Regions from separate parts of the Salinicoccus sp. ID82-1 genome, predicted to be linked through region 1. Evidence: predicted binding sites of a transcription regulator. Region 1 holds the regulator's gene; the other holds the start of a gene.
The links. The regulator NrdR, encoded in region 1, represses ribonucleotide reductase genes. The targets are predictions, from matches to a motif close to AACACNATATATNGTGTT.

Region 1 (11,533 bases):
GTTCTCATCAGCGTCTCCTCTGAAATATAGAACGTGTCCTGCATGTCACGTGCCGGGTGGGATTTCGGCAGATTGAGCGCCTCGAAATTGTAGTAGTCCGTTTCGACTTCATAGCCTTCCGCAATCTCATATCCAAGACCGAGGAAGAAATCCTCGATATCCTCAACCGTACGGCTCAATGGGTGCGGGCTGCCGAGGTCGAAAGTTCTGCCCGGCAGTGTCACATCGATCGTATCCTCGCGTAGTCTGGCTTCAAGCGCCGCCTCTTCGAGAACCGCACTTCTGCTGTCGATCGATTCCGTAATATGCGTACGGACTTCATTGACTTTCGCACCATATTCAGGCCTTTCCTCTTTCGAAAGATCCTTCATGCCCTTCATCAGATCCGTAACCTTACCCTTTTTGCCTAGATAGGCCACTTTCAGCTGCTGCAGCGCATCCAGGCTGCCGACGTTCGCTATATCATCATCGAATGACTTCCGAACATCCATAATTCCTGCTGTATCCATCGTCTCACTCCTCCAATTAAATAAAAAAACTCCGTCCTTATATATCCAAGGACGGAGTTTCCGCGGTACCACCTGATTTTCTGCATAACAAATACAGACACTTCTAGAAAGATAAGGGATCATCCCACTGCTCCATCTGCCAGGTGAACCCTGATCCCATCCGTACGCAGCATTCCAGTCCATGTGCTGCGCTCCCTGTATACGGATTCCTGGACCATTTATGTCCGGCTTCTCTTGAAGCTTGATATTCATCTATAGGATTATTATAAATCAAAGTTCGTAAAAATCAAGCTTTGAAATGATGCATGATGATGCCGCCTGCAATTGCCACATTGAGACTTTCACTCGCCCCCGGCATTTCTATCTTTATCTTTCTATCCACCTGGGCGAGCACTGTGTCGGATACGCCCCTGCCCTCATTGCCGAGAATGACCATCAGTGGATCTCCCGCCGGTGCTTCTTCAAGGGGAACGGCACCTTCAGGGTCGGTCGCAAGAACAGTACCATCAAAATCCTGTACCGCTTCCGCTGCATCCATCGATTTGATATCGATATGGAACGTGCTGCCCTGGGCGCTCCGGAGCACCTTGTCACTGAAGGCATCGACTGTATCCAGGGAAAGGATGACGCGGCCGAATCCGAAGGCATCCGCTGTGCGGAGCAGTGTGCCGAGATTGCCCGGATCCTGGATGCCATCGAGCAGCAGTACACGGCGACCGTCTGTTTCGGGTGCAGCATAGGAGACCACCGCCATGATGCCGGGAGGCGTCTCAAGCGACGACAGCGTCTTCATCACATTGTCGTTCACTATGAAGGTTTCAATCTCCTGGTCATCATACTTCGCATGATCATAGCCATCGAGGAAAACGAGTGCATGGATCTTCTGACCATGCGTCATCGCCTCCTCGACAAGATGTGCCCCTTCAATCAGAAACTGGTCCAACTTCCTGCGGTACTTCTTCGACTGCAGCTTCTTCATTTCCTTGATACGCGGATTATCTTTCGACGTAATATATTTCGGTTCTACCAAATGATCTCTTCCACCTTACTGTCATCGAGTGATCTGACGATCTCCGTTACAAGACGGACTGCATTGTTGTAGTCTTCCCTGTTCAGAATGGATACGTTCGAGTGCATGTATCTGAGTGGCACCCCGATGGAGATTGAAGGTACCCCTTCATTGGATACATGGAAGGCACCGGAATCTGTACCGCCGCCAGTAATGACAGACCACTGTACCGGAATATCCTTCTCCGCCGCCAGCTTCTCGACGTGTCTTCTGAAACCGACGTGACCGATGTTGGAACCGTCGAGCAGCAGTACAAGTGGACCGTCACCCATCTTGCCGGTACCATCCTTCTCGCTCATGCCCGGTGTATCCCAGGAGATGCCGACATCGACCGCGATTGCGAGGTCCGGCTTCACTTTGTTCGCTGCAACCTTGGCACCGCGCAGGCCGACCTCTTCCTGTACAGTCGCACCGCTGACGACATTGACATTGATATCCTCGTCTTTGACAGACTCGAGCACTTCAATCGCCAGTGCACAGCCGAATCTGTTATCCCAGGCTTTCGCAAGCAGATAGTCCTTGTTGGCCATCTCGGTGAAGTCGCAATGCGGGGTGATCATGTCGCCCACTTTGACACCTGCGTTCTCCGCTTCTTCTTTTGAAGCCACGCCGATATCGATGAACATGTCCTTTATGTCTACCGGCTTCTTGCGTGCTTCAGGGGACAGTACGTGCGGCGGCTTTGAGCCGATGACACCCGTCAGAATGCCTGAATCCGTCACGACGTTCATGCGCTGCGACAGCATGACCTGGTTCCACCATCCGCCGATCGGCGTGAAACGGATGAATCCATTGTCATCTATTCTTGTGATCATGAAGCCGATCTCATCGAGGTGGCCACCGATGAGCAGCGTACGTGATCCATTTTTCGCGTTGCGTCTGCCGAATATACCACCGAGGTTGTCCTGCACCAGCTCATCGCTGACCGGCTCAAGGTAGCTCTTCATCACTTTCTTCACATCGTATTCGAAGCCTGAAATGCCATGTGCATCCGTGAGGCTTTTCATCATTTCCAGCTGTCTATCCATAATCAGTCTCCTTGCTTCCATTAAGATACTTCCATTCTATCATAAATTATTTCAGTTTTCGTAATATGGACCATATTGATACACATATCGGAAAGAAGTTGATATCATCATTGTAGATGGGGATATAGAAATACTCTAGGAGGCGTTACGTTGATGAACATAAAGATATCGAAAGTGGAAGAATCCGGCCAGGAAGTACTTGTAAAAAGCAATACTTATGAAGAAGACGACAAAGCGGTTGCATTATATAACAGGCTGACTGATGAATATGCCGACCAGACACTGCCATTCTTCGACGAAGGTGAGAAGCTGATCCGCCTCGACATTGTGTCCGAGGACGATGCAGCGGATGAAAACAAGGAGCAGAAGGAATGCTACTTCGAGTACTCGGACGCACTGCTTGATGAGCTCACCGCCCACATCCAGTAAAAATAAAAACCACTTATTCCATCGGAATAAGTGGTTTTTTCATGTGATATTATTTGTTCAGTGCATTTTTAGCCTGAGCAACGATTTCAGCGAATGCTTTTTCGTCTGAAATTGCGATTTCAGAAAGCATTTTTCTGTTGATGTCGATACCAGCAGTTTTCAGTCCGTTCATCAGACGGCTGTAGCTGATGCCGTTCTGGCGAGCGCCTGCATTGATACGCGCGATCCAGAGCTTGCGGAATTCGCGTTTCGTCTGACGACGGTCGCGGTATGCATACTGACCGGATTTGATGACTTGCTGTTTCGCTGTTCTATAGAGTGTGCGTTTTGCACCAAAATATCCTTTTGCCTGCTTCAATACTCTTTTACGTCTTTTACGGGACGTCAAACCATTCTTAACACGTGCCATTTTTGCTCCTCCTTAATCAATCGATTATTTTACATATGATAGTAGTTTTTGGATACGTTTGTGGTCGCCTTTGGAAACCAGTCTTGATTTTCTCAGGTGACGCTTCTGTTTTGTGGATTTGTTTGCGAACAGGTGGGAAGTGAACGCACTGTTGCGTTTGAATTTACCTGTTCCAGTACGCTTGACGCGTTTAGCATAACCTTTGTGAGTTTTCATTTTTGGCATGGGATCCTAACCTCCGGATTATTAGTTTTTGTCGACGATTGGTGCAACCACGAGGAACATTGAGCGACCTTCCATCTTCGGTCTCTGTTCAACAGTGGCGACTTCAGAAAGCTCGCTGGCAAAACGTTCCAATACCTTGCGGCCGATATCCTTGTGCGTGATTGCACGGCCACGGAATCGGATGGAAACTTTCACCTTGTCTTCCTTCGCCAGGAATTTCTTTGCATTTTTCAACTTGGTGTTGAAATCGTGATCTTCGATTGTCGGGGAAAGTCTGATTTCCTTGACATTGATCACTTTCTGCTTCTTGCGCGCTTCTTTCTCTTTACGCTGCTGCTCGTACTTGTACTTGCCATAGTCCATGATGCGGGCAACCGGCGGCTTCGCGTTCGGAGCCACAAGTACAAGATCCAGTTCTACACGATCTGCCATTTCCTGTGCTTCACGTTTAGGCTTGATGCCGAGTTGGGAACCGTCCTGACCGATCAGGCGTACTTCTTTGGCGCGGATTCTGTCATTGATTAATGTTTGGTCCTTAGCTATCTTTGACACCTCCATAAAGTTTGAAGACGAACAAAAAGGGCGGGCACAATATGCGCCCGCCAACCAGCATCAAGATGTATGAAGCAGAGCATGGCTCTGCCTCATATCATTCTTACTGTACTAACCCGGTCGCTACCAGTATGGTGCTTGCGGGTGAGAAGCGGGAGCTTCTTCTTGTCCGTTCTTATCAACTCCTAATATACTACACGCTTTCGGTAAGAATGTCAAGACTATTTCTTAAGTCTGATCTCATCCACGAGCTGCCAGATGAATTCCTCACGGTCGAAGGTGTTCTGATCCTTTTCGCCATACTTTCTGACATTGACCTGGGATTCTTCGATCTCACGATCGCCGATGACGACCTGGTAAGGGACTTTCCGCATCTGTGCTTCACGGATCTTGTACCCCATCTTCTCGTTCCTGTCGTCGATGTTCACACGTATGCCGTGGCTCTTCATCTCATCCTTGAGTGCTCTTGCGTAGTCGTAGTGCAGATCGAGATTGACCGGTATGATCTCCACCTGCTGCGGCGCGAGCCATAGTGGGAAGGCACCTTTGTATTCCTCTGTCAGGAATGCAACAAAGCGCTCCATCGTGGAGACGACACCGCGGTGGATGACGACCGGACGGTGCAGTTCACCGTCACTGCCTGTATACGTCAGGTCGAATCTTTCAGGCAGCAGGAAGTCGAGCTGCACTGTCGACAGCGTCTCCTCCTTGCCGAGTGCCGTCTGTACCTGGACATCCAGCTTCGGACCATAGAATGCCGCTTCGCCTTCCGCTTCTGTATAGTCGAGCGCCATCTCATCGACGGCTTCCTTCAGCATGGATTCCGCCTTGTTCCACATTTCGTCATCATCGAAGTACTTTTCAGTATCCGCTGGATCACGGTAGCTCAGACGGAAGGAGTAGTTCTCGAAACCGAAGTCCGCGTATACATCGATGATCAGCTGGACGACACGCTTGAACTCCTCCTTGATCTGGTCGGGTCTGACGAAGACGTGGGCATCATTCAGGGTCATGCCGCGCACACGCTGCAGGCCGCTCACCGCCCCACTCGCCTCATACCGGTGCATCGTGCCGAGTTCGGCGATACGGATCGGCAGCTCCCGGTAGGAGTGCTTGCTTGATTTGTAGATCATCATATGGTGCGGGCAGTTCATCGGACGGAGCACAAGCTCCTCACCATTCATGTCCATTGTCGGGAACATGTCATCCTGATAGTGCTCCCAGTGGCCGCTTGTCTTGTACAGATCGACGTTCGCCATGACAGGTGTATAAACGTGGTCGTAGCCGAGCGCAATCTCCTTGTCGACGATATAGCGTTCGATTTCGCGTCTGATCGTCGCACCATTCGGCAGCCATAGCGGCAGGCCGGCACCGATCAGCTGGTTGTTCTGGAACAGTTCCATATCCTTGCCGATCTTCCTGTGGTCGCGTTCCTTTCTTTCCTCAAGGAGGTTCAAGTACGACTTCAGCTCCTTCTTGTCGAAGAAGGCTGTACCGTATATGCGCTGCAGCATCTTGTTGTCACTGTCACCGCGCCAGTAGGCACCTGCTGTCGACAGCAGTTTGAATGTCTTGATCTTCGAAGTGGACGGCACATGCACGCCGCGGCACAGGTCGGTGAATTCTCCCTGAGAATAGACCGTCACCGACTCGTCTTCAGGAATCGCATCGATCAGCTCAAGCTTGTATGGATCGTTGCTGAAAAGTGCCTTTGCTTCGTCACGTGAGAGCACTTTGCGTTCCACTTCCACGTTCTCTTCTACGATCTGCTTCATTTCCTTCTCTATCTTCTCGAAATCATCGGAAGAAATCTTCTCATCCATATCGAAGTCATAGTAGAACCCTTCCTCGATGACCGGGCCGACACCGAAATTGACGTCGCCGTACAGACGCTTCAGCGCCTGAGCCATAAGGTGGGCAGTGGAATGTCGCAGTACTTCAAGCCCCTCCTCGTCCTTATTTGTAATCAAGGCGATTTCTGCATCAGCTTCGATCGGTCTTCTGAGGTCGTACATCTCCCCGTCAACCTTGGCGGCAAGCGCCGCCTTCCTGAGTCCCGGACTGATGGACTGCGCAATCTCCTCTGCTGTCACTCCGGAATCGAAATTCTTGATATTTCCATCCGGAAAAGTAATCTTCACTTCACTCATATTCTCCACCCTTTCAATCGTATCGATTGTATTTTCAAAATAAAAAACGCCCCTCTATTAGATAGAGGGACGATCTTCACCGTGGTACCACCCTGATTTGCAGGACAGAGTCCTACCTTCAGTCGGAAATAACGGTCCGTCCCGGCTGGGGATTAGCCAGCATATATCAAGGGAGTCGCTCAGACGGTCCATTGCACATGTTTCAGCAGTTCATGCACTCTCTTTGAATGAACACAGTAGAAGCGTTGTCCTTGGAATTTGAAATATTGAAATTATACATTGATTATACTCAAGCCGTCTTCATTAATCAAGCATCAGTTGTTGCGGTAGTTGCTGCCTTCAAGCTGGACTTCGTCACAAAGTGACCTCAGGCGCTCCATCATCCGGCGTGCCTTTGTTTCCTCTACGCCGTTCTCCTTCGTCCTGGCATAGCGGTATTCGAGATCCGCCATCGAATAGTTGGAGCTGACGAATGTCGGCAGGCCTTCGACCATGCGGTAGTGCAGTATGCCGGTCATGACTTCATCCCGCACCCATGGCGTGACGTCCTCGGCACCAAGATCATCGAGCATGAGCACCTGGGCATTCTTGATCGTATTGAACTTGCTGTCCGTCGTGCCGTCCTTGAATCCCGCCTTCAGATCCCGGATGATTTCCGGTACATAGACGATGATTGAAGATACCGACTGCTCCTTCAGTTCATTGGCAATACAGCCGAGCAGGTAGGATTTGCCGATGCCGAAGCTGCCGTGGATGTAAAGGCCCTTCGTTCCTGTACCATCGATGATCTTCTTGCTGGCCGCGATGGCTTTCATGATGATCTGCTGGCGGTTCGAATCGGGATCCAGGAAGACCGTCTCGAATGTCGCATCTTTGACGTCTTTCGGCACATGATAGGATTCGATCATCTTCTCCTTCTCACGGAAGGCATCATCCTTTTTCTTGTTTGGACATGGTGTATGGATGATATGGATTCTGCCCCCTCTGACATCTATCGAAGGGACATACCCCTGTGGATGATTGATGCACTGCCCGAGGGATGGGCAGTTCTCGCACGCCAATGACTGCTCTGTATAGCGTTTAAGCTGCAGCAGATCATTTCTGATCATGGAGCGTGTGATTTCAAAATCGCTGTTTTCAATCAGCTCCACAATTCTCGGGTGCTGAATTAGAGATTCGTACAGTCTGTCATTGTTATCCTGTATTTTTTTATTGTTCTTTAAGAACTGGTTTATAGGTTCCATCTGAATCACCTGGATTTTCTAAAGTTATCTATCATTTTCTGGAGTTCCGGGTCGTCTTTTGCTGTCTTCTGGACTGCCCCTTTTTCAGGCACAGGCTTCTTGTCCACATCCGTCTTCGGTGCCGCCTGCTTCTTGTCATCCATCCATGCAGGCCTGCGTTCGCCCTGACGTTCCCGACTGTTGCGCTTCGTATTCCGCTGCTTTCTGAATTCCATGATGGACTGGTATGCCTCCCTGGCCGAGCGGATGCCCTTCTCCTCCCAGTCCCTTGCAATCTTCATCGTATATGGATAGTTCAGATTGCCTTCCTTCTGCTGGTAGACGTACTCGAGTAGGAGGTTGATGACGCCGTTCGGCAGACTCGTCTTGGCGATGATGTCCGTCACGAGCTTCAGATCACTGTCACTCGGCTGATGGTTCCGGATATCATTCAGCCGATCGAGCGGACTGATCGATTCAAGGCGCTCGATATAGGAATCACTGGAGTGCTTTGCTTCCTTCTGCTCGGGTTGGGCATCGGAGGATCTGATTGCAGGCAGTTTGCCCTTATGCTCTTTCTGGTAGTACTTTCTGGCCTCATATCTCAACTGCTCCTTATCAATGCCGGCATATTGTGTGGTTACAGGCAGCAGAATCTGCTTCATATCATATGCATTGAGGTTGAACAGCACGCTCAGTTTGACAATCAGCATCCGGACTTCCTTCGTGAAGAATGCACGGTCGATCCTTGTGCCTTTCAGGTGTGTAAAGAGGACATCAAAATCGAAATCATCAAGATCGATATTGGGGCCTGTTGAAACGTTGTCCTTTCTGAAGGAATCTTCGGGAATACTGTATCCTTCCCCGTTCCCTGCCTGGAACACTTCCGTGAACTTCCGTGTCACTTCGGTGAAATGCTCAGGCTTCCGAGGATAGCACAGACGGTCCTTCTTTCTTTTGTAGGCATCCGGACCGAGGTGGTTATGGAGATACAGGCTCAGCATCGGATCCTTGAAGAAGGCTTCCGGCGTCAAAGGCTGCAGCAGTTCATATATGAAAAGATCATCATGTGCTTCATCAGATACAAAGGATCTCACCAGACCGATGCCTTCCAGCTTCTCGAGTATTCTGGAGAAGCTGGATAATGGCATGTTCAGTTCATCCATTATTTCCCTATGGAATCTGATTTCGAGTGCCTCATAATATGCCGAAGATTCCTGAAGATATATATAGGCCATTGCTGCGTCCTGATGGATGAGCGGAAGATACAGCTCGTTCAGGACATTGAGATGGGACTTTTCAAAAGCAGCAGGGTTATAGACCATGAATTCGGTATTCGGCTTCAGCCGCTCATTGAAGTTCATCGTCATCCCTGCCTTTGGCCAGATGATTCAATGTATCCATCAGCTGATCGATATCCTTGAATTCCTTATATACGGAGGCGAACCGGACGTAGGCCACCTGATCCAGTGTAATCAGCTCCTGCATGACAAATTCACCGATTTCATTGCTTGTGATTTCTGCTTTATTCAGATTTCTGAGCGCAGACTCTATGCGCGCAATCGTTTTTTCAAGTGCTTCATATGGTATTGGACGTTTCTCGCATGCTCTCAGCAGTCCATCCATGAGCTTCTCGCGGCTGAAGACTTCCCTGTTTCCATCCTTCTTGACAACGACGAGGGGGGACAGTTCCATCCGTTCGAAAGTAGTGAACCGGAATCCGCAGTTCTCGCATTCCCTCCGCCTGCGTATGGCGGACACCTCATCCGTATGTCTGGAATCGATGACCCTGGAACTTGTCTGATGGCAGTTTGGACATTTCATATGACCACCTCACTTCTCAAGGATTAGTATACCATTATAATATATTACGCATAAAAAAAGAAGAAACATCAGTTTCTTCTTTTCAGATACCATTATAGACTGTTGGCAATTTTCCCTGCCAGTTCCACAACCCGTGTGGAATATCCCCATTCGTTATCGTACCATGCCAGCACCTTCACTTTATTGTCATCCATGACCATGGTCAGCGAGGCATCAACGATGGAGCTCCTGCTGTCGGTATTGAAGTCGCTCGATACGAGCGGCGCGTCGGTGATGCCGAGTATGCCGGAAAGTTCACCCTCCGACTGCTTCTCGAATGCTTCGTTCAGCTGTGCCTTCGTCACCGGTGTATCAAGATCCACAACAAGGTCGACAAGCGACACATTCGATACGGGCACACGCAGTGCCAGGCCATGCAGCTTGCCATTCAGCTGGGGCAGTACGACACCGAGCGCCTTTGCAGCACCGGTGGATGTCGGAATGATGTTGTCCCCGCATGAACGTGCCCTGCGCAGATCCTTATGCGGGTTGTCGATGTTCTTCTGATCATTCGTATAGGCGTGCACCGTCGTCATCAGACCATTTTTGATGCCGAAGGCGTCATCCAGCACTTTTGCGACTGGTGCCAGACAGTTCGTCGTACAGGAAGCATTGGAAAATACATCATATGTATCAAGGTCCAGCGCTTCGTCATTTACGCCGAGCACAATCGTCTGGACATCTCCGCCTTTCGATGGTGCGGTAAGGAGTACTTTCTTTGCGCCTGCCCTTACGTGTGCACTTGCCTTGTCACCATGGTTGAATGCTCCGGTTGCCTCTATCACAAGATCAACACCAAGCGACCCCCATGGAAGATTCTCAGGATTTCTTTCACTTGTGAGCTGGATCTTCTTGCCGTCGATGACAAGTCCGTCCTCTTTTGCTTCAACCTTCTTATCCCACTTGCCGTGTGTCGTATCGTAGTTGAGAAGATGTGCAATTGTTTCTGCAGGATAGCTTGCATTCACTGCGACGAGTTCGACATCATCAGAGGCAGCGGCAATGCGGAACACCATTCTGCCGATTCTTCCAAGACCGTTAATCGCTACTTTTTTCATGACCATTGCCCCTTTATGTTATACTTTTCAATAATTAGTATAACATAATGACCTGCAATTTAAAGCAGTATTTCATATAAAATATCACTTTTCCAGATTGGACAGGAAGTCATCTATCTGGCTGAAAAGATCCGCTTTCGAGCCATTGTTATCAAGCACTTCAGTACTTCTCTCCCTTTTTTCCGACAGCGGCATCTGGCTGTTGATCCGGGCGAGCGCTTCGGACCGGTCGAAGTCATTCCGCGCCATCAGCCGCTCGATCTGCGTCTCCTGATCAACGTATACTGTCAATGTGATGTCACATTGACGATCGAGACCGTTTTCGAAAAGGAGCGGGATATCCAGAAAGACGTGGCTCACAGAAAGCGCCTTTTCCTTATCCCTGTCCATCATCCTGCGGACTTCCGGATGTACGAGACGATTCAGCACTTCCCTTTCCCTGCTGTCGTTGAAGACGATGGCACCGAGCTTTTTGCGGTCGATTTCACCATCTTCCCCGATGATGCTGCTGCCGAAATGCTCGACGATGCCCGGATATGCGGGGCCATCCTTCTGTGTCGACTGCCTTGCATAGACATCCGCATCAAGGATGGGATACCCTTTTTCTCTGATATAGTCGGCGGCGGTCGACTTGCCGCTTGCAATGCCGCCTGTAAGTCCAATTACCTGGTTCATTGTTTCACCTCTGACATCTAGTGCAATAGAATGTATTTCTTGTCGCTATCGTCTTCGTCCTGATTGGACCGCCGCATGCCCGGCACGTCTTTTTCTGGTAGATGTTGAAACGGTCCTGCATGCTGCCTTTTTCACCGGATACGCCTCTATAGTCGGAGATGGTCGAACCGCCGCTTTCTATGGAAAGGTTGAAGACGTCGGTAATGGCCCGATGGAGATCCACCAGCCTTGCGACGGACACATTGCCTGCTTTTCGTGTCGGCAGTATGCCCGCTGTGAACAGTGCTTCCGATGCATAGATGTTCCCGACACCGGGTATGACCGAGCTGTCCATAATCACCGC
Region 2 (11,533 bases), on a different contig from region 1:
GCCTCAGTGTACGGATTCCGAGGTAGGTTCCCCATACATGCTCATACATCACCGTATTGAATTCATCAAAAGAGACATCATAGACGGAACGGTTCTCTGTAAATATGGTGTGCACGAGAATGATGCCGTTCAATGTACTATAATCCTGCTCGATTTCTTCTACAGTAGCCAGCCAGTCGATTTCCTTCGACTGCTCCAGAAGAACCACCTTATGGTTCCCCTCCGAACTGCCTTGGATAGCCTCCAGGAGGTTGTCCAGTTCCACATGCTCAGTACCTGCCAGAATGACGTTTGCACCCCGCTGTGCCAGATGCATGGAGAGTTCCTTTCCTAGCGCTGTCACAGCATTCGATACAATATAAGTTTTATCCTGCAAATTCATGTTTTCCTCCTGATTTATGCTTCCAGTTTCTATACATATTGTAAACCCTAAAGGGCTTCATTACAATAATCAGCATCCGGAAGGAAAAACACAGCTATTCCACAGTAATCTCCTTCTGTGGCATCGTATGGAGCTGGAATGCGTCTACATGGGAGATGACTGTATACGTGCCTGCTTCATCAAATGTATGCTCGATTGTGTAGTTGCCATTCTCATCATGTTCCGCTTCGATCATTTCAAGGCTCTCCTCACCTTCGAGCACTTCGAACATGACACTGTCTGCGTCCTGTACATCTTCACCGTTCGAGTGGACGTGGGCTGTAAATTCAAGCGTTTCTCCTGTTCCAGCCGTTTCAGGCACTTCAAGATCGACTTCCAGTGACCGCACTTCATCTTCGCTTGCATGGTCATGGTTCATTTCCGCAGGCGCCTCTTCATTACCGCAGCCTGCCATGATGCCCATGGCCAGAATGGCAGCAGGCAGTAGTCGTTTCAACTTCACATAATCCTCTCCCTTTTTCTCTCATACCTAGAATCATAGCATGAATGATCCACTGCTGAATTTTCTTTTATTGAAGGTTGTTTGAAGTAATTATGGCAAATCCATGGCAAAATAAAAAGCCGATTTAGATCGGCTCTTTCATTCTAGCGTATCTTCTTCATGAGATTGGCCATCTCTATGGCGCCAAGTGCTGTTTCCGCACCCTTGTTTCCTGCTTTTGTTCCGGCACGTTCTATCGCCTGTTCGATGTTCTCGGTTGTAATGATGCCGAACATGACCGGCAGGCCTGTCTGGAGTCCAGCCTGGGAAATGCCTTTTGCCGCTTCGTTGCAGACATAATCGTAATGCGTCGTACTGCCGCGGATGACACATCCGAGCGCAACGACCGCGTCGTAGTTGCCGGATTCGGCCAGTGTTTTCGCAGCCAGTGGAATTTCAAAAGCACCTGGGACATAGACGAGGTCGATATCGTCTGTATTCACATCATGGCTGACGAGCGCACCTTCCGCGCCTGAAACAAGCTGGGATGTGATGAAGTCGTTGAACCTGCCTGCAACAATCGCAATTTTAAGATCTGTGCCGATCATTTTCGTATCTATTCTATTCATGTTTTTTCCTCCTAGAGCATATGTCCGAGTTTGTCTTTTTTCGTTTTCAAATAATCCTTGTTGCTGACGTTGGCCTTGATGATATGGCTCTGGCGGTTCACCTTGATGCCTTCCTCTTCCAGACCTTTGATCTTTCTCGGGTTGTTGCTCAGAAGTGTCACTTCACTGAGCCCGAGCTGGTGCAGCATTTCTGCTGCTACATCATATTTTCTGAGGTCGGCATCGAAACCGAGGTGTTCATTCGCGCTCACAGTATCATATCCCTGCTCGATCAGTTCATACGCCTTGAGCTTGTTCATCAGACCGATGCCCCGGCCCTCCTGCCGCATATAGAGGATGACACCACCCTGTTCATTGATGATATGCATCGCCCGATCGAGCTGCTCGCCGCAGTCGCAGCGCTGGCTGTGGAATACATCACCGGTCAGGCACTCGGAGTGGATTCTGACTATGGCATTCTGTTTCAGTTCACCATGCACGAGCGCAAGATGCTCCTTGCCGGTATCATTGTCGACAAATCCATACATTTTGAATCTGCCATAGTCCGTCGGAAGCTGGATGGTGCTCTCGAGCGTGACGCCGGAATGCTTTTTCATATGATCCTTGAGGTCTTCTATCGTAATCATCTTAAGACCGTGCACCTGCTTATAATCCACCAGATCATCGAGTCGGGCCATCGTCCCGTCGTCATTCATGATTTCGCATATTACACCGACCGGTGCGGCGCCGGCAAGGCGTGCCAGATCTGTCGCCGCCTCAGTATGGCCCATGCGCTCGATGACGCCGCCCTTTCTGGACAGCAGCGGGAATACATGGCCCGGTGCGTTGAAGCCTTCGGGGCCGATGTCCTTCGCAGTCAGTGCCTGCATTGTCGCATGGCGCTCGTGGGCACTGATTCCGGTTGTGGTCGAGACGTGGTCGATGGACGTCGTAAAGGCGGTACCATGCGGATCACTGTTGTTGTTCACCATCTGGTTGAGTCCAGCCCTTTCCGCGATTTCAGCTGTTACCGGCGTACAGATCAGCCCCCGTCCATGGGTGGCCATGAAATTCACTTCCCTGGCACTGATGTATTCTGCAATACCGACCAGGTCACCTTCATTTTCGCGGTTCTCATCGTCGACTACAATGATCAGTTTGCCCTGCTTCAGATCTTCTACAGCAGATTCGATCGTATCAAACATGCCGCTCACCCATTTCCGCAATTGAATTGCCTTTCATTGAACCGGAGAAGCCGAGCAGGTGATCCACGTGCTTGATCAGCATATCCGCTTCGATATTGACCCGGTCATGAACCGTTTTGCCTGCGAGCGTCGTCCGCTCCTGCGTCTCTGGAATCAGGTTGAGGATGATCTCCGAATTCTCCACACTTATGTCGAACAATGTCAGGCTGATGCCGTCGATCGTCACCGACCCTTTGTGTACCATATACTTCATAAGCGACCGGGGGCACGCAATATGCATGACAACTGCACTGCCGTCGTTATGCACTTCTACAATCTCCCCTGTGCCGTCCACATGGCCTGATACGATATGTCCACCAAGACGCGTATTCAGCGTCAGAGCACGCTCCAGGTTGACGGACATGCCGGTGACGACCTGATCAAGGCTCGTCACCCGCTTCGTCTCGTTGACCATCTCCACTGTAAATGCATCATCCGTGAGTCTGGTCACCGTCAGACACGTACCGTTTACGCTGACCGAGTCTCCGAGTTTCAGGTCATCAAATGCACCTGTAGTGATTTCGAATATCGTATGTTCTCCTGTATCCTGTACTTCCTTCACTTTTCCTATCTGCTCAATAATACCTGTAAACATGGTGCTCAAGCCTTTCCATAAGTTAATTTAAGATCCGACCCGAGCTTTTCAACATCAATCAATTCAAGCTGGACAATCTCCTCCATGGAGGAGATCTGTTCCTTGTATAGTGCATGCCTCGATTCACCGAATATTTTCGGGGCAACGTATAACAATATCCGGTCGTACAACTGCTGCTTTATGAACGATGTCAGCACCGTGGCGCCACCTTCTACAAATAGAGAGGAGATGCCTTCGGCATAGAGGTCGGCGAGTATGGCATCGAGTGTCCATTCCCCGACCCTGACATCGCAGGTTTCATCATATTTCAAATTTGCTTCATTCGCCGTGTAGATGATCGGCCGTTTCGGATGATCGAGAATCTTCTGTCCGTCAGAAAGCTTTTCGCGCCCGAGCAGTATGACGGGCACCGGTGAATCTCCGCCACCTTCAATTCTCGCTGTCAGTTTCGGATCATCATGCATGAGGGTGCCGCCGCCGACCAGAATGGCATCGTGCAGATGCCGCTCATAGTGGACGTCAGTGCGTGCCGCCTCACCGGTGATCCATGTGCTTGTGCCATCATCCAGTGCAAGCTTGCCATCCAGGCTGACGGCGCACTTCAATGTTACATTCGGCCGGCCCGACTCGAGATGTCTGAAGAAAGGTGCGTAGAACCGGTCGATGGCTGTATCCGGTGTGTGCGCAACTTGCACACCTGCATCCAGCAGTACCTTGTGGCCGCTCACTTTCGGATTGAGATCCTTTGACGCATAGAAGACTCTGCTGATTCCTGCTTCGATGATCGCTTCTGTGCATGGCGGTGTCTTGCCATAATGGGAGCATGGCTCCAAAGTGACATAGATATCCGCACCTTGCGGACTTTCGTTGCAGCTTGCGAGTGCCTGCCGCTCTGCATGCGGCTTGCCGTAGCCGAGATGCGCGCCCATTCCGATCACTTTTCCTGCTTTGACTATAACGGCGCCGACTGCAGGATTCTTTCCTGTCTGGCCCACGGTCATGCGGGCCATTTCGAACGCCATATTCATATATCGATTCAAGTTTTTCCCTCCTGAATATAAAAAACGCCGATGAATTGTTATCCATCGGCGCTTAAAAATATATGCAGAAATAAGCATTGTCAGGCAATGCTGAATAAAACCTACTGTTGTGGATAAATCGGACAGACCTATCCATATCGTATGTTCTGCAATTCTTTCTCCCATCCAGACTCTCACTGTCGGCTCCAGAATTTTGACTGGATCAGCCACACCATCAAAGAATGATGCAGGTCGCGGGCTCGCCATAAGGCCTACCGCCGGTTGGGAATTCCACCCTGCCCCGAAAGAATGATTGTATTCAGTTGAAAAACTCTACCTCAATCATATTCCATTCATATGAATTGTCAAGACAATTGCCTGGATCTGCACGCCCATAAAAAAACCAGGCCCAAAATGGACCTGGAGAGTAATGCTTCTATTTTACTTCATCAAAGATGAAGTCTTCATCCTGAATCGGCTCGACATTGAGTGCAATGACATAGCCATCACCTTTGACACTGAAGAAGTCGTGGTTCTTCGTTGTCGTATCCAGTGCATTCTCGATGATCGGGTTGAATGACTTTTCTTCGAAGTAGGGATCGAAGCCAAGGTTTGCCAATGCTTTGTTAGCATTGTACTGGACATAGTTGAGTACGTCTTCCGTCAGACCGAGGTTGTCATACAGGGACTTCGTATAGGATTCCTCATTGGCATAGAGCGCCTTCATGAGTTCATACATCTCCATGTCGGCACGTGCCTGCTCTTCAGCAGACAGTTCTGCTCTCAGTGACTGTGCATCGAGACCCGTGAATACACCGTGGATGGATTCATCGAGAAGAATCTTTCTGATGACCTCACCACTTGTCGTCATCCTGCCCTGACCGGCAAGATAAAGCGGATAATAGAATCCGGAATAGAATAGGAAAGACTCGAGAAATACGCTGGCAACACGTGCCATATACTGATCATAGACGGAGGCCTCTCTGCCGAACAGTTTATGATAGTACTGTACAATCTTATCGGATTTATATTTGAGGTGTTCATTTTCAATGACCCATTCATCCAGAAGTTCGTTGGTCTCCCTGGATGACAGGAGTGTCGAGAAGATGTGAGAATAGGATTTCGCATGGATCTGCTCCATCATGCCCATGAAGGAATAGACCGCCTTCTTGCGCAGGTCCTTTGTATGGAGCATGATGAGTGGCATGCCGTCATCCGCCTGATGGGTGTCGAGCCCGGTCAGTCCTGCCAATACTTTCTTGAAAGTTTCCTTCTCGTCTTCTGTCAGGCTGGACCATGAACCAAGGTCTTTTGAAACCTTGAATTCCGATTCCACCCACATCTGTGAGATGTTCTGACGCCAAAAGACGTTCGTCATATCGTCCTCTTTATTCCAGTTTACTGCAATCATGTCATGACTCCTTTGTCTTCGCTCGATTGATTATACGGAACAGCTTGTGCATTCTTCGACGCTGAGCAGTTTGTTCCTTGTATAGTAGAGGGATTTCAGCCCTTTGTGGTGAGCGTATATATATAGTTTAGCGAGTTCTCTTGTAGAGATGTCGGAATTCACATAAAGAATGGTGCTGATGCCCTGGTCTATATGCTGCTGTATTGTTGCGATCATGTCGATGATCTTCATCTGATCGGTATTGAATGCACTCTTATAGAACCACATTGTCTCCGGAGACAGGAACGGCATCGGATAGAACGTTTCCGAGTTTCCGTATGTTCTGCGCTCGATGGAGTCCACAATCGGCATGACGGAGCTTGTTGCATTCTGTACGTAGGAGATGCTCTGCGTCGGTGCAATCGCCAGACGATATGCGTGGAACAGCCCATATTCCATGACCTCTTCAGAGAGGGCCTTCCAGTCCTGGCGCGTCGGCACGTGGATGTCGGCAAACAGTGCTGCGACCTTGTCGGATTTCGGTTCCACCGCTTCATTGATGTAGCGTTCGAAATATTTGCCTGTTGCATAGTCGGAGCGATCGAAATCCTGGAACGTTCTGCCACGCTCTTTGGCAATCATCATCGATTTCTCAAGAGAGTAGAAATTGAGCAGCATGAAGAATACGTTGGCAAAGTCTCTCGCCTCTTCGGATTCATAGCTGATCTTGTTCTTGGCAAGGTAGCCGTGGAGGTTCATTGCACCGAGACCGACGGAATGCAGCTCATCGTTCGCCTTTTTGACACCTGGTGCGTTGGCAATCGCTGTGGAGTCACTGACAACAGTCAGGGCCTCGATGCCATCATGTACGGATTCGCGTACTTTTCCGGAGTCCATGACATTGGCGATATTCAGTGAACCAAGATTGCAGGAGATGTCACGACGGATGACATCATCCGTACCATAGTCGTTGATTGTGGATGTTTCCTGAAGTTGGAAAATTTCAGTACACAGGTTGCTGATCTTGATCTGTCCGATATCCTTCAGTGGGTGGACCTTATTGGCATTGTCCTTGAACATGATATATGGATATCCAGATTGCAGCTGTGTCTGGGCAATCGTGTTCAGCATCTCACGCGCATCCATTCTGCGCTTTTTGACTTTATCATTCGCTACCAGTTCATCGTACATCTCATCCAGATTCATATCATCGAGCGGCTGGCCATACTCACGTTCAACCGTATGTGGCGCAAAAAGATAGAAAGGATCATTGTTTTTTGCCAGATCGAAGAATTTGGACGGGACAACAAGTCCGGTCGAAATGGTCGCAAGACGAAGATCCTCATCTGCGTTCACTTTCTTCGTATCCAGGAACTCAGGCAGGTCGTAGTGGAAGATGTTCAGATAGACTGCACCAGCGCCAGGCCTCTGACCCAGCTGATCGGCATAACCGAATCCGCCTTCAAGTGCTTTTGCTACCGGGAGTACACCTTTGGCAACGCCTTCGATGCCTTTGATCGCTTCCCCACGTGCACGGAGTTTGGACAGGTTGATGGCGACGCCACCCCCGATTTTGGAGAGCTGCTTCGCTGTAGAGTCGATGTAGTTGATGGAGTTCAGACTATCATCCACTTCGAGCAGGAAACATGAAACCATCTCCCCGCGTCTTGCGCGTCCTGCATTGAGGAATGTCGGTGTTGCCGGCTGATAACGCTGTTCGATCATGGAGATGACGAAACGCTTCGCCTGCGCCTTGTTCCCTCTCGCAAGATAGAGACTGACAATGACGACATGCTGCTTGTAGTCTTCAAGATACTGTTTCTTGTCATTGGTCTTCAATGTGTAGTCTTTGAAGAACTTGCTCGCAGCCATATAGCTTTTGAACTGGAAAGGGATGCTTTCGGCATAGTCCGAAATTTCCATGACATCCGCTTCGGAATATTCCTCAAACAGATTGTAGTAGAAGTCGTTATCCACCAGGTAATGAAGACGTTCAAGTTCAGTGTCGAAATGGATCGTCTTATCCTGGATCTCCTCCATGAATACTGCCAGTGCCTCCTGGTCCTTATGCAGCTGATAGAAACCCGTATCATCGCGCTTCGTCACTTCGTTGTTCAATTCAATATGATTGTATTTTTTCTCGTCCAATACTTTCATGTACAGCCCCTGCCTTTTCAATGAATTCTTCTCTGTCTTTTTGATTCCCATGGAGCTCAAACTTCATCAGCAATGGTACTCCATAGTCGTTGCTGATATGTTCCCCTGCACGTGCAAAATTCTGTCCCCAGTTCCGGTTGCCGCTTGAGGCGACCGCAAGCATGGATCCGTGATTCACCTCGAGGAATGACTTCACCTCATCCGGTACACCACCAAAACCATAGGTGCCTGTGACAAGTATGAACGGCTCCTCTATGCGCTCCCGGCAGTTCCCGGCCCGGATTTCATAAGTATCATGTTGTTCGGCCACTCCGGAATTCGTGATAAAACGCCTGACATTTCCTGTCATGGAATAGAATGCGATCAGCATGCCATCCCCCCTTTATCCTTACTCTGGCAAAATAAAATAATCGAACCTGCGTCCGACAATCATATAGTCCACCTTATTTTCTTTACACCTTTGCCCAGGGAATTAAACACAATATGTTGTGCCTTATGAAAATTTTACACACAACATATATGATTTACTTGTTCAATGATGCCATAACCATCCATAATTATCAATGGCATAAATAGACATTTCATTGGGAATAATGTCACTTAAATATACCCGAATCCGCACCATATGTATGTTATACTGTATCAAAAATTGTTTTGATTTTTTTCTTTAAAATTATGTCCCGATATAACTCTGAAATAAAATATAAATTGGAAATTAATTATGAATCTGGAGAGTCCTTCACATGAATAATACTTTAAAAGGCATCATCGCGCTTCTCATATCTTCCCTCGGCTTCAGCCTGATGGCACTGCTTGTAAAGTACAGCGGCGATCTGCCGACGGTCCAGAAGGCATTCTTCAGAAACTTTGTCGCAATGCTCGTCTCCCTCTCTTTTGCATTGTACTACAGAGCCAAGCTTTTTGGTCGCAAAGAGAATCAGGGACTTCTGATGCTGCGTTCTGCATTCGGCGTTGCGGGTGTCCTGCTCAATTTCTTCGCCATCGACAGGATGGTGCTGAGTGACGCGGACATCCTCAACAAGCTGAGCCCTTTCTTCACCATCATCCTCTGTGCCATCTTTCTGAAGGAGTACATAAGGAAGTACCAGATGATTGCAATCATCATCGCTTTCATCGGTGCCATATTCATCATCAAGCCATCATTCTCGAGCGACACGCTCTACGCTCTCGTGGGCGTGCTGGGTGCACTGTTTGCTGCAGGGGCCTACACTGTCCTAAGAGTGCTCGGCAGCCGCGAGAAGTTCTATACAGTGGTATTCTATTTCTCCTTCTTCTCATCAGTGGTGCTTCTGCCATTCTTCATCTGGCAGTTCGAGCCGATGACCATGACACAGTTCTGGCTGCTTGTCCTGGCGGGACTGTTTGCGGCATTCGGACAGTTCGGCCTGACCATTGCATACAGCTATGCACCAGCGAAGGAGATCTCCATATTCTTCTATTCCACAATACTGTATTCGGCAATCTTCAGCATCGTCTTCTTCAACGAAATTCCGGATATGCTGTCCATTCTCGGTTATGTCATCATCTTCTCGGCAGGCTTCTACATGTTCATGAGGAACAGGCCCCGAAAGCACGATAGCACCCCATAAGCACCAATATAAGCCGGCCATGGGCCGGCTTATTCTATTCTGTCCCCGCCATCTGCTTCTTGTATTCAGTGATGGTCTCGAGGAAGTATGGGCAGTAGTGCTTGAGCTTATAGTTGCCGACACCTTGTATATGGACCATATCCTGTTTCGTCTCGGGCACTTTCTTGGCGAATTCCCTGAGTATATTATCGGTGAAGATATTCTCTTCCTGGATACCATGCTTCCTGGCCAGCCGGCATCTTGTATCCGCAAGCTTTTCATACAGTATCTCATTCGGCGAACTGGCCGTGCTGATGTCGACCTTCTCGTTGAAGTACTTTCTGAAAGGTACTGTATATAGTGTCGCTTCATCCCCCAGTACTTCCCGACTCCTCTCCACAATATGGAGCTGGTCCGCCTTCAGATGCACATAGCCCCTGTAGATGAGCTCTTCGATGATATGGTTGATTTCGCTCGTCAGATAGTTCTCCATGGTGCCGAACGCACCCAGTGTATCGAGCTGGAAAGCCAGCACATTTTCAGCCGCTTCCCCGCGGAGTATCTGGATCGCCTGCTCCTTGGTCACAGGCATCTCGCTCTGTGCCACCAGATCCAGTACGAGCTTCGCCTCTATCGTCATGTCGTAGGTACGGCTTTCACTCAGGCAGTTCGAACACTCCCGGCATTCGACCACATACTCATCTGCATCAAAATATTTTGTAATGAAACTGCTCAGACATTTGGTTGTACGATTGTACTGGATCATGCGATCGAGCTTGGCACGCATATGATCCTTGTACTGCTCTGTGGAATTTGAACGGTCGATGAAGAACTGGTGCAGATTGACATCCCGCGGACTGGACAGCAGGATGCATTCACTCACTTTCCCATCCCGGCCGGCACGTCCGATCTCCTGGTAGTAGCTCTCCAGGTCACCAGGCAGGTTATGGTGGATGATGAAGCGGATATCCGGCTTGTCTATCCCCATTCCGAAAGCATTGGTCGCAACAGCGATGCCCACTTCCCCTGTAGTGAAGAGCCTCTGATTGAGGTTCCTCTCCTCTTTGCCGAGACCGCCATGGTAGATGACATTCTGGATACCGTGTTCTTCAAGATGAAGCGATATCTTCTCCACCTCGGCACGTGTTGCCGCATAGACGATACCCGGTGATCCAGGGTGGCTTCTGATATACGACTCTATGAACTGTTCACGCTGATAGGTGGGATCGACGCTCAGGTGCAGATTCTCCCGTGCCACACTCGTTGTGAATACATGCGGCTGCTCGATCATCAGAAGCTCCTGGATGTTCTTCTGGACCTCTTCAGTCGCTGTTGCCGTCAATCCGACTGTAACAGCATCCGGTACGAGTCTTTTCAGTACGGGAATGATATTCTGATAGCTCGGTCTGAAGTCATGGCCCCATTTTGAAATGCAGTGCGCTTCATCAAATGCAATCAGTGACACATCAAGCCGCTTGATCAGCTCATTGAAATCATCATTGTTGAAGCGCTCCGGTGCCACATACAGGAACTGGTACTGCCCTGCTTCCAGGTTTGCCATGACAGTGTCGATTTCCTTCTTCTTCAATGTCGAATTCAAATAGGCGGCAGGGATATTCTGCGCGTTCAACGTGCCCACCTGATCCCGCATCAGGGAAATCAATGGGGAGATCACCAGCGTCAGACCCTCCAGTTTCAGCCCGGGCACCTGGAAACAGAGCGACTTGCCTGATCCTGTCGGCAGGACACCGAGCGTATTATGGCCTTTTAAAACCGATTCTATAATTTCCTTCTGCTTAGGTCTGAAATTTTCAAATCCGAAATACTGTTTTAGAATTTTTTCCATATCGAAACCAATCCCACCGTTCACTAGTCGTCACTATCATTCCTCTATTTCTGATATATCATTATACCGTATTTTCCTGCAGATTTGTTGCAGACACTAAACTTTTAAGATGAAAAAATAAAAATTCCGGGGCAGGCCCCGGAACAGAAAGTATTACATTTTCTCCTTGATCAGTTCCTTCGACAGTTTATAGTCGATGGCCTTGAACAGACTCTTCTTCCA

Region 2: nrdI (class Ib ribonucleoside-diphosphate reductase assembly flavoprotein NrdI) is a predicted target of NrdR. The motif match lies at 8,352-8,369, and genes of this name have one in related genera.

Annotation. Positions count from the first base shown of each region.
Region 1 covers NZ_JAGFLY010000001.1:837,799-849,331, forward strand. Annotated here, with positions in the region: gene pheS (phenylalanine--tRNA ligase subunit alpha) at 1-491, opposite strand, end outside; gene J4760_RS04375 (TrmH family RNA methyltransferase) at 796-1,539, opposite strand; gene J4760_RS04380 (M42 family metallopeptidase) at 1,533-2,606, opposite strand; gene J4760_RS04385 (hypothetical protein) at 2,760-3,035, shown strand; gene rplT (50S ribosomal protein L20) at 3,085-3,444, opposite strand; gene rpmI (50S ribosomal protein L35) at 3,469-3,669, opposite strand; gene infC (translation initiation factor IF-3) at 3,691-4,221, opposite strand; gene thrS (threonine--tRNA ligase) at 4,443-6,371, opposite strand; gene dnaI (primosomal protein DnaI) at 6,686-7,615, opposite strand; gene J4760_RS04415 (replication initiation and membrane attachment family protein) at 7,621-8,958, opposite strand; gene nrdR (transcriptional regulator NrdR) at 8,945-9,418, opposite strand; gene J4760_RS04425 (glyceraldehyde-3-phosphate dehydrogenase) at 9,511-10,515, opposite strand; gene coaE (dephospho-CoA kinase) at 10,600-11,190, opposite strand; gene mutM (bifunctional DNA-formamidopyrimidine glycosylase/DNA-(apurinic or apyrimidinic site) lyase) at 11,195-11,533, opposite strand, start outside.
Region 2 covers NZ_JAGFLY010000003.1:274,380-285,912, forward strand. Annotated here, with positions in the region: gene J4760_RS09175 (SDR family NAD(P)-dependent oxidoreductase) at 1-382, opposite strand, end outside; gene J4760_RS09180 (FixH family protein) at 477-884, opposite strand; gene ribH (6,7-dimethyl-8-ribityllumazine synthase) at 1,028-1,492, opposite strand; gene ribA (GTP cyclohydrolase II) at 1,504-2,676, opposite strand; gene J4760_RS09195 (riboflavin synthase) at 2,669-3,310, opposite strand; gene ribD (bifunctional diaminohydroxyphosphoribosylaminopyrimidine deaminase/5-amino-6-(5-phosphoribosylamino)uracil reductase RibD) at 3,316-4,350, opposite strand; FMN riboswitch at 4,500-4,642, opposite strand; gene nrdF (class 1b ribonucleoside-diphosphate reductase subunit beta) at 4,766-5,740, opposite strand; gene nrdE (class 1b ribonucleoside-diphosphate reductase subunit alpha) at 5,771-7,876, opposite strand; gene nrdI (class Ib ribonucleoside-diphosphate reductase assembly flavoprotein NrdI) at 7,839-8,246, opposite strand; gene J4760_RS09220 (DMT family transporter) at 8,620-9,486, shown strand; gene recQ (DNA helicase RecQ) at 9,521-11,311, opposite strand; gene J4760_RS09230 (5-oxoprolinase subunit C family protein) at 11,465-11,533, opposite strand, start outside.